2 regions of the Streptomyces sp. NPDC005195 genome follow, and region 2 is predicted to be linked to the other one. Evidence: riboswitches for the same ligand, from Rfam matches in the RefSeq annotation. Region 2 holds a riboswitch; the other holds the start of a gene.
The links. A riboswitch is a leader RNA that binds a small molecule or an ion and turns the genes downstream of it on or off. The one in region 2 is predicted to bind S-adenosylmethionine.
Positions count from the first base shown of each region.

Region 1: another riboswitch for S-adenosylmethionine. It lies ahead of ABZV34_RS28595 (aminotransferase class V-fold PLP-dependent enzyme); the one in region 2 lies ahead of ABZV34_RS26225 (putative leader peptide).

Region 1 is NZ_JBEXHZ010000039.1:47,643-53,479, forward strand. Features, by position in the region: gene ABZV34_RS28575 (NYN domain-containing protein) at 1-428, opposite strand, end outside; gene ABZV34_RS28580 (hypothetical protein) at 463-702, opposite strand; gene ABZV34_RS28585 (rhomboid family intramembrane serine protease) at 833-1,564, shown strand; gene ABZV34_RS28590 (Lrp/AsnC ligand binding domain-containing protein) at 1,561-1,842, shown strand; gene ABZV34_RS28595 (aminotransferase class V-fold PLP-dependent enzyme) at 1,918-3,279, opposite strand; SAM riboswitch class IV at 3,463-3,579, opposite strand; gene trpD (anthranilate phosphoribosyltransferase) at 3,847-4,911, opposite strand; gene ABZV34_RS28605 (cytochrome bc complex cytochrome b subunit) at 5,048-5,837, opposite strand, start outside.
Region 2 is NZ_JBEXHZ010000031.1:18,837-24,673, forward strand. Features, by position in the region: gene ABZV34_RS26210 (NtaA/DmoA family FMN-dependent monooxygenase) at 1-332, opposite strand, end outside; gene ABZV34_RS26215 (LLM class flavin-dependent oxidoreductase) at 350-1,546, opposite strand; gene ABZV34_RS26220 (putative leader peptide) at 1,726-1,851, opposite strand; SAM riboswitch class IV at 2,097-2,242, shown strand; gene ABZV34_RS26225 (putative leader peptide) at 2,279-2,353, shown strand; gene ABZV34_RS26230 (cell envelope biogenesis protein OmpA) at 2,445-3,224, shown strand; gene ABZV34_RS26235 (YceI family protein) at 3,449-3,964, opposite strand; gene ABZV34_RS26240 (MarR family transcriptional regulator) at 4,094-4,594, shown strand; gene ABZV34_RS26245 (maleylpyruvate isomerase N-terminal domain-containing protein) at 4,674-5,468, opposite strand; gene ABZV34_RS26250 (DUF3533 domain-containing protein) at 5,786-5,837, shown strand, end outside.

The DNA.
Region 1 (5,837 bases), on a different contig from region 2:
TCGGCACGCTCGGCGTCCGCCCGCAGGGCCTCCTCGCCCGCGGCGGTCACCAGTTTCACCCAGCCCGTGGGGCGCAGCACATAGGCCGCGGCCGCCACGTCCAGCGGGTCCGCGGCCGGGGGCGGCGCGCCGGAGTCGAGGGCTCCGACGAGCTCCGGCTGCGCCTCTCTGAGCTTTTCGGCGATACGCTGCCTGAAGAGCGGGTCGGTCTCCAGCGCCGCGGCCATCGCGTTGCCGGCGAACTTCGCGCGCCGGTTCGGGGCGAACCGCGCGTACTGCCGTAGCTGGACCGGCAGTTCGGCGACGGTCAGACCGCCGAACCCGTCGGAGACGATCTGCACGACACGGCGGCGCACGCCGTCGGGCAGCGGACGGTCGAGCACCTCGGCGGCGCCGTCGTCCGGCTCCCCGCCTGTGGTCTCCGCCATCCGTCACTCCATCGTCCGTGCGGGGCCCGCTCCCTCAGGAGCCGACGCCCGGCCTGTCCACCAGTTCCACCTGATCCACCGCGTTGCACCAGCGGCAACGCACCGACTCGATGGTCTCACTGACCACCTCACGCTCCTCCACGCTCGGCTCACCGGCCAGGTCGAGGTGCATGTACTCGACGACCTTGGACGAGCGGGTCACGTCGAAGCGCGTCAGATTGCCGCACAGGGTGCAGCGCCAGCGGGTGTCGGCGGTCGGAAGGGGAACCGTCATGTGGCAGTCGCTTTCCTTCTGGTGTCCGTGTGGCTCGTAACCCTACGGCCTGGCGGGTACTCGACGCTCGGCCGTCCACAGCGGCGAGGCACTCTGTGTGCATCGGTCCGGTTACGTCATGCTCTGCAACATGATCGGCAACTGGAGTACGACGGTCGGCAGGACGGTGCGGGCCCAGTCCGCGCCCGTGACGTACGGGCTGATCGTCCTGTGCTGTGTGATCTTCGTGATCGGCCCGGCGTCGGGGTTCAATCCGACGTACGGCACCGGGGACGAACTGCTCGTCGCACAGCGCGCCTACTTCCGGCGCTGGGGCGTGGTGCCCGCCGATCTGCTGAGCGGCACTCCGGGCGCCCTGCTGACCCCCGCCACGGCCCTGTTCATCCACGGCAGCTGGCTCCACCTCCTGGGCAACATGCTCTTCTTCTACGTCTTCGGGGCCATGGCCGAGGAACGCATGGGCCACTTCGAGTTCGCCCTCTTCTACGTCGGCTGCGGATACCTCGCACTGGTCGGCTACGCGATCGCCAACTCCAGCTCCGAACAGACCCTGGTCGGTGCCTCGGGAGCGATCTCCGCGGTCCTCGGAGCGTTCCTGTACCTGTTCCCCAAGGCCCGGGTGACCAGTCTCTTCCCGTTCCTCTTCTTCCTGCCGCTGCGCTTCCCCGCCTGGATCGTGCTGCCGTTCTGGGCGGCGCTGCAGTGGCTGGCGGCGGGCCGCAGCCCCTCGGGTCCCGGGGTCGCCTATCTGGCACACCTGGTGGGCTTCTCGCTGGGCTTCCTCTACGCGTGGGTGCGCTTCCGGCGGCCGACTAGAGTGAAAGTCCCAGCAGCGGCCCCCGAGGGAGAAAACCAGCCGTGATCACCGCGATCGTGCTCATCAAGACCAGCGTGGACCGGATCCCCGAGATCGCCCAGTCGATCGCCGCGCTGGACAGTGTCAGCGAGGTCTTCTCCGTCACCGGTACGTACGACCTGATCGCCATGGTCCGGGTCAAGGCCCACGACGATCTGGCGGACGTCATCCCCGGCAGCATCAGCAAGATCCCGGGGGTCGAGGGCACCGACACCCACGTCGCGTTCCGTACGTACTCGCAGCACGACCTGGAGGCGGCGTTCGCGATCGGCCTGGACTCCTGACCGGCCTGGACTCCTGACCCCGCACCGCCCCCCACGCCGTTCCGTACCGCAGCGGGTCCTTCGCGGCCACCGGGGTCAGACCGCCGGCACGCAGCGACCGCCCTCGGTCCGGTAGCGCCACTGCGCACCGTCCCGCACGAGCTCCTTCACGGCGCGCACGAAGCGCTCCACGTGCTCGTCCGGGGTGCCCGCCCCGAAGCTGACGCGGATCGCGTTGAGGGACTTCTCGCCGGGCGCGGCCTCCGGGGCCCCGCACTCGCCCTGGGTCTGCGGGTCGCTGCCGAGCAGCGTGCGCAGCAGCGGGTGCGCGCAGAAGAGGCCGTCACGCACCCCGATGCCGTACTCGGCGGAGAGCGCCGCCGCGAAGTGTGAGCTGTTCCAGCCCTCGACGACGAACGAGATGACGCCGACCCGGGGCGCGTCGTCGCCGAACAGCGACAGCACGCGCACGGCGGGCACCTCGGCGAGCCCCTCCCGGACCGTGCGGATCAGGTGCCGCTCGCGGGCGACGATCCGGTCGAAGCCCTCCTCGGTGAGCGCCTTGCAGGCGGAGGCGATGGAGTAGGCGCCGATGACGTTGGGGGACCCGGCCTCGTGCCGGGCCGCGCTCTCGTGCCACTCGACGTCGACGCCGCCGTCCGCGCGCCGGGCGACCTTGCGGCTGGCACCGCCGCCGGCGAGGTAGGGCTCGGCCTCGCGCAGCCAGTCGGAGCGGCCGGCGAGGACACCTGAGCCGAAGGGCGCGTACAGCTTGTGCCCGGAGAAGGCGACCCAGTCGACGTCGAGGTCGCCGACGGACACCGGGTGGTGCGGGGCGAGCTGGGCGGCGTCCAGGACGATCCGGGCGCCGTGGGCGTGCGCGGCGGCGGCGAGCTCGCGCACCGGCCACAGCTCGCCGGTGACGTTGGAGGCGCCGGTGACGCAGACGAGGGCCGGTCCGTGGGGGTCACGGTCGGCGAGGGCGCGCTCCAGGGTCGCGACGGCCCCCCGCGGGGTGCGGGGCGCGTCGAGGTACGTGACCCGCGCGTCCTGCCAGGGCAGCAGCGAGGCGTGGTGCTCGGTCTCGAACACGAAGACCTGGCAGTCGGCCGGGAGGGCGGCGGCGAGCAGGTTGAGCGAGTCGGTCGTCGACCGGGTGAAGACGACCTGGTCGTCCTCGCGGCAGTGCAGGAACTCCGCGACGGTCCCGCGGGCGTTCTCGAAGAGGTCGGTGGACAGCTGGGAGAGGTAGCCGGCTCCACGGTGCACGCTGCCGTAGTACGGGGCGTACGCGGCGACGTCGTCCCAGACACGCTGGAGGGCCGGGGCGCTGGCGGCGTAGTCGAGGGCGGCGTAGGTGACCTCGCCGCCGGTGACGAGCGGGACGGTCACATCACGGCCCAGAACGGGCAGGGGGGCACATACGGACCGTTCGGCGGCAGCGGTGGAGACAGACATGGGTGCACTCCTGTGAGAGGCAGGCGGAAGCACCGCGCGGGCGGGGGCGTACGGAGGTACGCGCGCGGCCCGGCGCAGGTGGGAGGGGAAAAGGGTGTGCGGGAGCGGGGCTCTACGCCCTACCGCATTCGCTTGCTCACAGAAGGCTCCCTCGAACGACCAGGACCCCTGGGATTCTCGAGGGGTCCGCGCTTGCCGCAGACCTCGCTGCCTACGGCCTGGTCTTCACCCGGGGCACCCCGCCACGGACGGAGGGTTGCCGGACAGCCGGCCGGGGCCTGATGGCTGTCGCTCATGACCTGATATCGCATCCTGCCACACGATCTTCCTGACGCAACCCCACCGTCCACATGCCGGTACCGGCCCCCGCCGCCCCTGCCGGACCCGTCTCCGGGGGTGGAGCCCCCGGAGACGGGTCGGGTGTCAGCCCTTCAGCGCGGGCTCGCGTCTCGAGCCCGTCCGGCGCTTGAGGACGAGGCCGTTCGGGCCGAAGCGGGGGTCTGGGGGCGGCAGCCCCCAAGGACGGGAGAACTCGAGGGATGACAGGGGCGAGGGATCCCGGAGGGTCTACGCGTTGGTGACCGTCACCCAGCGGTCCAGGACCGCGCGCGCGGCCCCGGAGTCGATGGCCCGAGCCGTCCGCACCATCGCGGCACGGAGCTGGTCCACCAGCGACGCATCCGTCGGGGACAACGCCACCAGGGCCGCCGCCGCGTTCAGCACCACGGCGTCCCGTACGGGCCCCCTCTCGCCGTCCAGGACACGACGGGCGACCTCCGCGTTGTACGAGGCGTCGGCACCCCGCAGGGCCTCCACGGGCACCAGGTCGAGGCCGACGTCCCGCGGATCGAACCGCTCCTCGGTCACCTTGCCGTCCCGCACGACCCAGACCTTCGACGTCGCCGTGGTGGTCAGCTCGTCCAGCCCGTCGTCACCGCGGAAGACCAGCGAGGAGTTGCCGCGCTCGGCGAAGACACCGGCCATGATCGGCGCCATCCGGGCATCGGCGACACCCACCGCCTGCGCCCTCACCCGCGCCGGGTTGGTCAGCGGACCGAGGAAGTTGAAGACCGTCCGGATGCCCAACTGCCCACGCGCCGCCGCCACATGACGCAGCGCCGGATGGAACTTCACCGCGAAGCAGAAGGTGATCCCGGCCTCCTCGGCCACCTCGGCCACCCGCTTCGGCGTCAGCTCCAGATTGACGCCGAGCTTCCCCAGGACGTCCGACGCGCCGGACGCCGACGACGCGGCCCGGTTGCCGTGCTTGACGACCTTCGTGCCGGTCCCGGCCACCACGATCGACGACATCGTGGAGATGTTCACCGTCTTCGCGCCGTCACCGCCCGTACCGACGATGTCGACGGTCTCCCCCGGGACCTCGATCACCTTGGCGTGCTCGTACATCGTGCGGACCAGACCGGTGATCTCCTCGACCGTCTCGCCCTTGGCCCGCAGCGCCACCACGAAGCCGGCGATCTGCGCGTCCGTCGCCTCGCCGCTCATGATCCGGTCCATCGCCCAGGCCGTGTCGTCCGCGCTCTGGTCCCGGCCGTCGAGCAGGCCGTTCAGCACGGCGGGCCAGGAACGGCCCGCCGCGATGTCGCCTCCAGCGGGGGTCACAGCACTCATATGCCGCTCCTGGGTTCGTAGACAGGTACAAGCAGGGTCCACCCTATCCAGCCCGGGCACGGCGAAGAGCCCCCGTCCAAGGGACGGGGGCTCCTGCCGTGGCGATCAGTGGGACCGGTGAGGACCGGCCGGAGGATCAGTGGTGGCCGTGGCCGCTCGTGATCTCCTCGTACTCCTCGACCGTGGGCTTGGGGATCTGGCTGTTCTCCCCGTAGAAGCCCTTGCTGAGCTTGGCACGCAGTCGCTGCACGCCGTTCACCTTGCGCTCGACACCGTTCCCGTCGACCACCGGGCCGATCTCGGCGGGCTGGTACTGCTCGTGCGCGGTGAGCGTGTGCAGGGCCTCCTGGCCGAGCGGCTCGTGCACCTCGATGAACTCACCGTGCGGCAGGCGCTTGATGATGCCGGACTCGCGGCCGTGCAGCACCTTGTCCTTGTCGCGGCGCTGGAGGCCGAGGCAGATCCGCTTGGTGGCGATGAAGACGAGCACCGGCACGACGAAGAACGCGATCCGGACGAACCAGGTGATCGAGTTGATCGACAGGTGGAAGTGCGTGGCCCAGATGTCGTTGCCGCCGCCGACCAGCAGGACGAAGTACCAGCTGATCCAGGCCGCGCCGAAGGCGGTGCGGGTCGGGACGTTGCGCGGGCGGTCCAGGATGTGGTGCTCGCGCTTGTCGCCGGTGACCCAGGACTCGATGAACGGGTAGACCGCGATCGCGACCAGGACCAGCGGGAAGATCACCAGCGGGATGAACACACCCAGGACGAGCGTGTGACCCCAGAGGTTGATCTCCCAGCCCGGCATGACACGGATCAGGCCCTCGGAGAAGCCCATGTACCAGTCCGGCTGGGCGCCCGTGGACACCATGTCCGGACGGTAGGGGCCCATCGTCCAGATGGGGTTGATCGAGGCGATCGCCGAG
Region 2 (5,837 bases):
TCGTAGGGCTCGTTGAAGGTGGAGTTGATGGTGCCCGTCAGGCCCAGGTGTTCGGTGACGGCGGCGAGCGCGGCCAGGACCGTGAAGGTGTCGGGGCGTCCGACCACGTCCAAGTCATATATATGTCCGCCCTGTTCACGCAGACGCAGGCCCTCGGCGAGGAAGAGGAAGTCGAACCTGGCGCGTTCGGCGGTCCGCGCGAAGTGCGCGAACGAGCTGAACTCGATGTGGCTGCCGGCCTCCGGGGCGCTCCAGACGGTGGTGTTGTTGACGCCGGGGAAGTGCGCCGCGAGGTGGATCCGCTTGAGGGGCTTGTCCTGTGTCGTGTTCATGAGTGGGTCCCTCCGGCTCAGGCGGTGGCGGCGTAGCGGTTGGCGGGGCGGGAGAGTCCGAGCAGCCCGCGCAGGGTGTCGGCCTCGTACGACTGCCGGAAGGCGCCGCGGCGCTGGAGTTCCGGGACCAGGCCCCTGGTGATCGCCGGCAGGTCGTGGCCGGCGACGGCCGGGCGCAGCCGGAAGCCGGACAGTCCGGCCGAGTGCAACTCCTGGAGCAGGTCGGCGAGTTGTGCGGGGGTGCCGGTGAAGATCCGGGCGTCACTGGTGTACGGGTGGCCGGCGAGGGTGTCGAGGCGGTCGCGGCGGGCCACCGCGGCGGCGGGATCGTCGTCCAGGAACACCACCAGGTCACCGAAGAGGTGCAGGGGTTCGCCGGAGCGCCCGGCCGCCTCCTGTTCGGCGCGGACCGCGGCGACGATCGTGCGCGCCTGCCCGGTGTCGTGGGGGGTGACGTATCCGATGTCGGCGGAGCGGCCGAGCAGACGGAAGGGCGCTCCGGTCACCGATTCGTGGGCGAGGGCGCTGACCGGGGGCTGGCCCTGTGGCGGGCGCGGGGTGATCGAGGGTCCCTTGACGCTGAAGTGCCGCCCCTCGAAGTCGACGTAGTGCAGCTTGTCGCGGTCGACGAAGCGGCCGGTGGCGACGTCCCGGATCTCCGCGTCGTCCTCCCAGCTGTCCCAGAGCCTGCGTACCGCTTCGACGTGGTCGGCGGCCTCGTCGAAGAGGTCGACGGCCAACTCCCGCAGGGCGGGGCTGTCCAGGTCCTCGAGCCGGAACGGGGGGAACTCACGGCGGCCGAAGTGCGCGGCCTCGCTCTGACGCGGCGACACCTGCACCCGTACGCCGGCCCGCCCGCTGCTCACATAGTCGAGGGTGGCTATCGCCTTGGAGATATGGAACGGCTCCGTGTGGGTGGCCACCACGGTCGGCACCAGTCCTATATGGCTGGTGAGTGGAGCGACGCGGGCGGCGATCAGGACGGCGTCCAGCCGTCCACGTACCTGGTCCGTGCGGCCGTCGGGACCGGTGACCCGCGAGGACTGGAGTCCGAGCGCGTCCTCGATGGTCACAAGGTCGAGCAGGCCGCGCTCGGCCTCGGTGATCAGGTCCGTCCAGTACGCGGCGGTGAGCAGATCACGGGGGCGGGCCACCGGCTCGCGCCAGGCGGCCGGATGCCACCCGGCGCCGTCGAGCGCGACGGCGAGGTGCAGGGCGTCGGAGGAAGAAGGGGAAGAGAAGGAAGAGGAGGAAGTGGCGGATGAGAGGGGTGAAGGGGAGGCGGCGGGCAGCGGGGAGGGGGATGACGAGGCCACGAAAGGGGTGCCTTCCTGATCGACCGTACGAGGGCTCCTGCCCTCCGTGCGGAGGGCGGCGGCAGCGGGGTGACAGGTCAGGGACGACAGAGCGCGCCGGCCACGCGCCGCAGATCGATGTGCGGCCGGGAGTACAGATGGACACGGCGGCGGGGGGTGAGCGCCATGACGCGGAGCGCGGACAGGACCGGCACGTCCGTCACCTCCGCCCTTCCGTCGCGGCGGGCGCCCTGGGCGCGCCGTCGTCGTGGTGTCCTCTCCAGCACAACGGCCCGCCCGCGCCGTCTGTTCCGGCTCGGAGCCCCGGAGTTCGGACCAGGACCGAGTCCGTGCGGTGGCGAGGCACGGCGTGCGGAGGTCAACGCTCGGCAGCCCGGACGACCACGTGGTGAGACCGGGCGGGCGCCTTCTTGACGAGCCCACGGAGCGGACCGAGACTGACGGGGACGGTCACGATGGTCAGCGCCCTTCGCCGGGTCCCTCCGTGCGAGGCGGTTGATCGGCCCCGGCCCGCTGACAGGCAACCCTTCCACCGCGACGGGGTGCCCCGGGTGACGACCGGGTCCCGCCGGAGCGGCGGGGCAAGCGTGGTCTCGCCTCTCGCGAGCCCCGGACACGGGAGCGACGGGAATGGCCGGAAAGGGCACGAGCGGTCTGACCAGGCGTCTGCACATCGATCTGCAGCGGGTCTCCAGCGCCTACTAGTCCAGGGTCCGGACGGTACCTCAGAGCAGTCACTCCGTTCCGCCGCCGCTGCCCCCGGGCGGCGGGGCTTCGCCGTCCCCCCTGGAGAGTCATGCCCGAGACAGCCTCGCTCAGTCCGACCGCCGTCGCCTCCCACCACCGCGCCCCGGCCTCGCCTGCCACGGGGGCCTTCGTCGCCGCACCCCCTCGGGGAGCGGCCCCCTCGCGTGAACACCGCATCCGCAGTCGCATCGGTGCCGGTCCGGCCGGCGGCTTCTATCCCGCGCCGCACCGCTATCAGCTGTACCTCTCCGAGCGCTGTCCGCGCTCGCTGCGCATCTCGATCACCCTCGGCCTGCTGGGGCTGCGCGACTCGGTCACCACCACGCTGCTGGCGGGTCCCTCCGGGACACCAGCCGCCCGCGCCGCGCTGCGGGCCGCGTACGAGGCCACCTGGCACCACTACGACGGTCCGCTCACCGCGCCGGCGCTGTGCGACCGCTGGAGCGGACGCGTCGTCAGCAATCACACCCCCGACATCCTGCGCGATCTCGGCGAACTTCCGGGCTGCCGCGACGACGACGGACTCCCCCGGCTGCACCCGCCGTCCCTCGCCGCGGACATCGACGCCTTCCGCGTCTTCCTGGACCGGAACCTCACCACGGTCGCCGGGCCGACGGCGCGGTCCGCCGCGCTCGACTCGCTGGATCACCGACTCGGGTCGTACGAGCATGTGTGGGGCGACGAGCTGACGGCCGCCGACGTCGACCTGTGGGTGGCCCTCACCGGCCTCGGCACGGAGGGCGTCCTCTCCCCGTACGGCCGTCTGCGGGACTACGTCGGCCGGCTGGGCGCCCATCCGGCCTTCCGCGAAGCGGTGCGCCGGGCCTGACGCCGCCGTCGGGACGTCTCTCCGGACGACCGGCCCGCGCCCATCTCGAGGCCACGGCGAACAGCCCCCGGTCATCTGGGAGTTGTTCACCGTCCCGTCCTCGGACCGCACCAGGACGCGCCGCCGCGAAGCCTGTGACATCGGCCGCCATGTCCGGCGGACCATGGAGCCGGCGGGCGGTCACCGCTTGCCGCCGCGCCGACGGCGGGCGGCGCTCCGTCGGCTCAGCCCTTGACGCGGGTGAAGACGAGTGTGCCGACGACGGTGGTCAGGCCGCGGAGCATGCCCATCTGGTTCCAGCCCATGTCGAACTGGTCGCGGTCCACGGTGAACTCCGCGGCGAGGGTGACGTCTTCGGCGCTCGCCGCGGTGACGCGGGCGACGACGGGCTGCGGCCTGGTGATGCCGCGCACGGTCAACTGCCCGGTGACCTCGACGGTGTCGTCCGGGGCGATCACGGCGTCGTCCACCGCGAAGGTGATCGTGGGGTGCCGTTCCGCGTCGAAGAGGTCGGCCGAACGGAGGTGCTTGTCACGCTTGCCGTTCTTGGTGTCGAGAGACGCCACGTCCAGGGTGACGGTGCCGCGGGCGGTCCCGTCCGCCTGCACCTCGCCCTCCCCGGTGACAGTGGCGAAGACACCCTTCACCGTGACCAGACCCCACATCGTCTTGTGCCGGACGACGACGCTGGTGCGGGCCGGGTCGAGCTGCCACAGGCCGGTTTCGACGGCGACGGTCATGAGTGTTCTCCAGACGCTTAACGGTTACAGGTGAGGCACGGGCCGTGGGACAACGTGTAGTCATCCAAATTTGGACGATCACAGGCTAGCCCGTTCTTCAAATTTGGACAACCGGTAGACTGTGACACCATGGCCGACTTCCTCGCCCCCGCTGACCTGCCCGAACACGAGTCGGGCTGCGACGACGGCCTGCTGCCGGCCGAACTGCGGTCCTGGATGCGGCTGCTGGCGGCGGCCGGAGCGATCGAGCAGCAGTTGCGCGCTCGCGTCAAGGACGCCCTCGGTGTCTCGCACGACGAGTTCCTGGTGCTGTGCCTGCTGGCCGACCAGCCCGGATCCAGCTTGCGCATGACACAGATCGCCGAGCTGCTGGGCCGCCCCAAGACGCGGCTGACCTATCAGGTGGCCTGTCTGCAGCACGCGGGCCTGATCACGCGGCGCTCGGCGTGCGGGGACAAGCGGGGGATCGAGGTGGCGCTCACGGACAAGGCCCGCACGCTGTTGCGCGAGTCCTCGCGCCCGCTGGCCGACGCCGTCTCGCAGGCCATCGCCCGAACGGCCTGCGCACAGCGGTACGAGCAGCTGCACGACCTGTTGCCGCCCGCCGAGGCCCCCGGCGACGGGTCGTGAAGCGGGGCGGCCCGGGTGGACCGTGAGCGGGACGGCCTCGAAGGCCGGCTGAAGGACCGCCCCGCGACGACCTCGCGGGTCAGAAGCCGGGGAAGACGCGTCGCAGGTCGTCCAGCGTGAGGGAGTCCCCCTTCAGGTTCACCTCGGCCGGAGTGTGGTCGGGGGCGTGGCGGCCGGCGACGAGCCGCAGCCACCACTCGGCCGGGGCGTTCAGCACGGCGTCGGGCTCGGCGGGCTCGTCGACGAGCGCGACCGAGTCACCCAGGTCGAGCCCGAACGCCCGCGCGGGAGACACCGTCCGCACCGCGATACGGGCGTGGCGACCGCCCAGGGCGTCGGCCTTGCCGAGGAACCCTATGAGCAGACCGGCCTGGGCCAGGAGGGGCTCGGTCGCCACCGGCAACAGCACCGCCGTCGGGTCGAAGGCCACCTCGACGTCCCAGGTGTGGTGGGTGAACTCGCTGAGCCGAAGGCCCGCCAGCGTCGCGACGTCCACGGGGGCCGGCAGGAAGCCGAGCTCCACGCGGAGTTCCTGCCGGGCCCGGGTGTCCAGCGCCTCGTAACCGCGCACGAGTCGCTCGTTGGCGTTCACGAAGCCCTCGGCGCGCTCCGCCGGGGACATCGCGTCCCACCGGGCCCACACCGACTTGTTGAAGTCGCCGTCCCGCGGTCCGGTGCCGTTCAGCGCGCCCTCCAGTGAGGCGCGGCCGATCTCCGCCCCGCTGCCCAGGTGGCTGAGGACCTGGGAGACGTCCCACTCCGACGCGCCCGAGCGCCGGGTGAGGTCGGCGGTGGCGAGCCCGTGCACCACGGAGGTCAGGTAGTCGTGTCCGCCGCGCAGCGCGGCGATGGTCTGGTCGGCACGGTCGGTCATGTCTCGGCTCCGGGGAAGGGTGGGATGGTGCGGGAACCGTACCCAGGACGGCCGCCGTCGAAGACGGTGGGGGTGACGGGAGTGCCGATCGATCCCGAGGGGGTCGTCCCCGCGCCGGCCGGCCGAGCGGCGGCCGCACGCTCACGCGACCGGCGCCGGCGGGCGGGGCGCGCGCCCTCCGCTCACCGCCTCGGCCCGCCCCCGTCCCGCACCCGGCGAGTCGCTGAACACGGTGCCGCCGCACCCCGCATCCTGGCCTGACGGGCGCCTCCCACCCGGCCCCGTCCCTCCCGCGCCACCCTGACCTACGGAGGACCATGGCCGCCGACAGCGCACCCTCTCCCGACCACGCCCCCGTCCCGGCCCGCG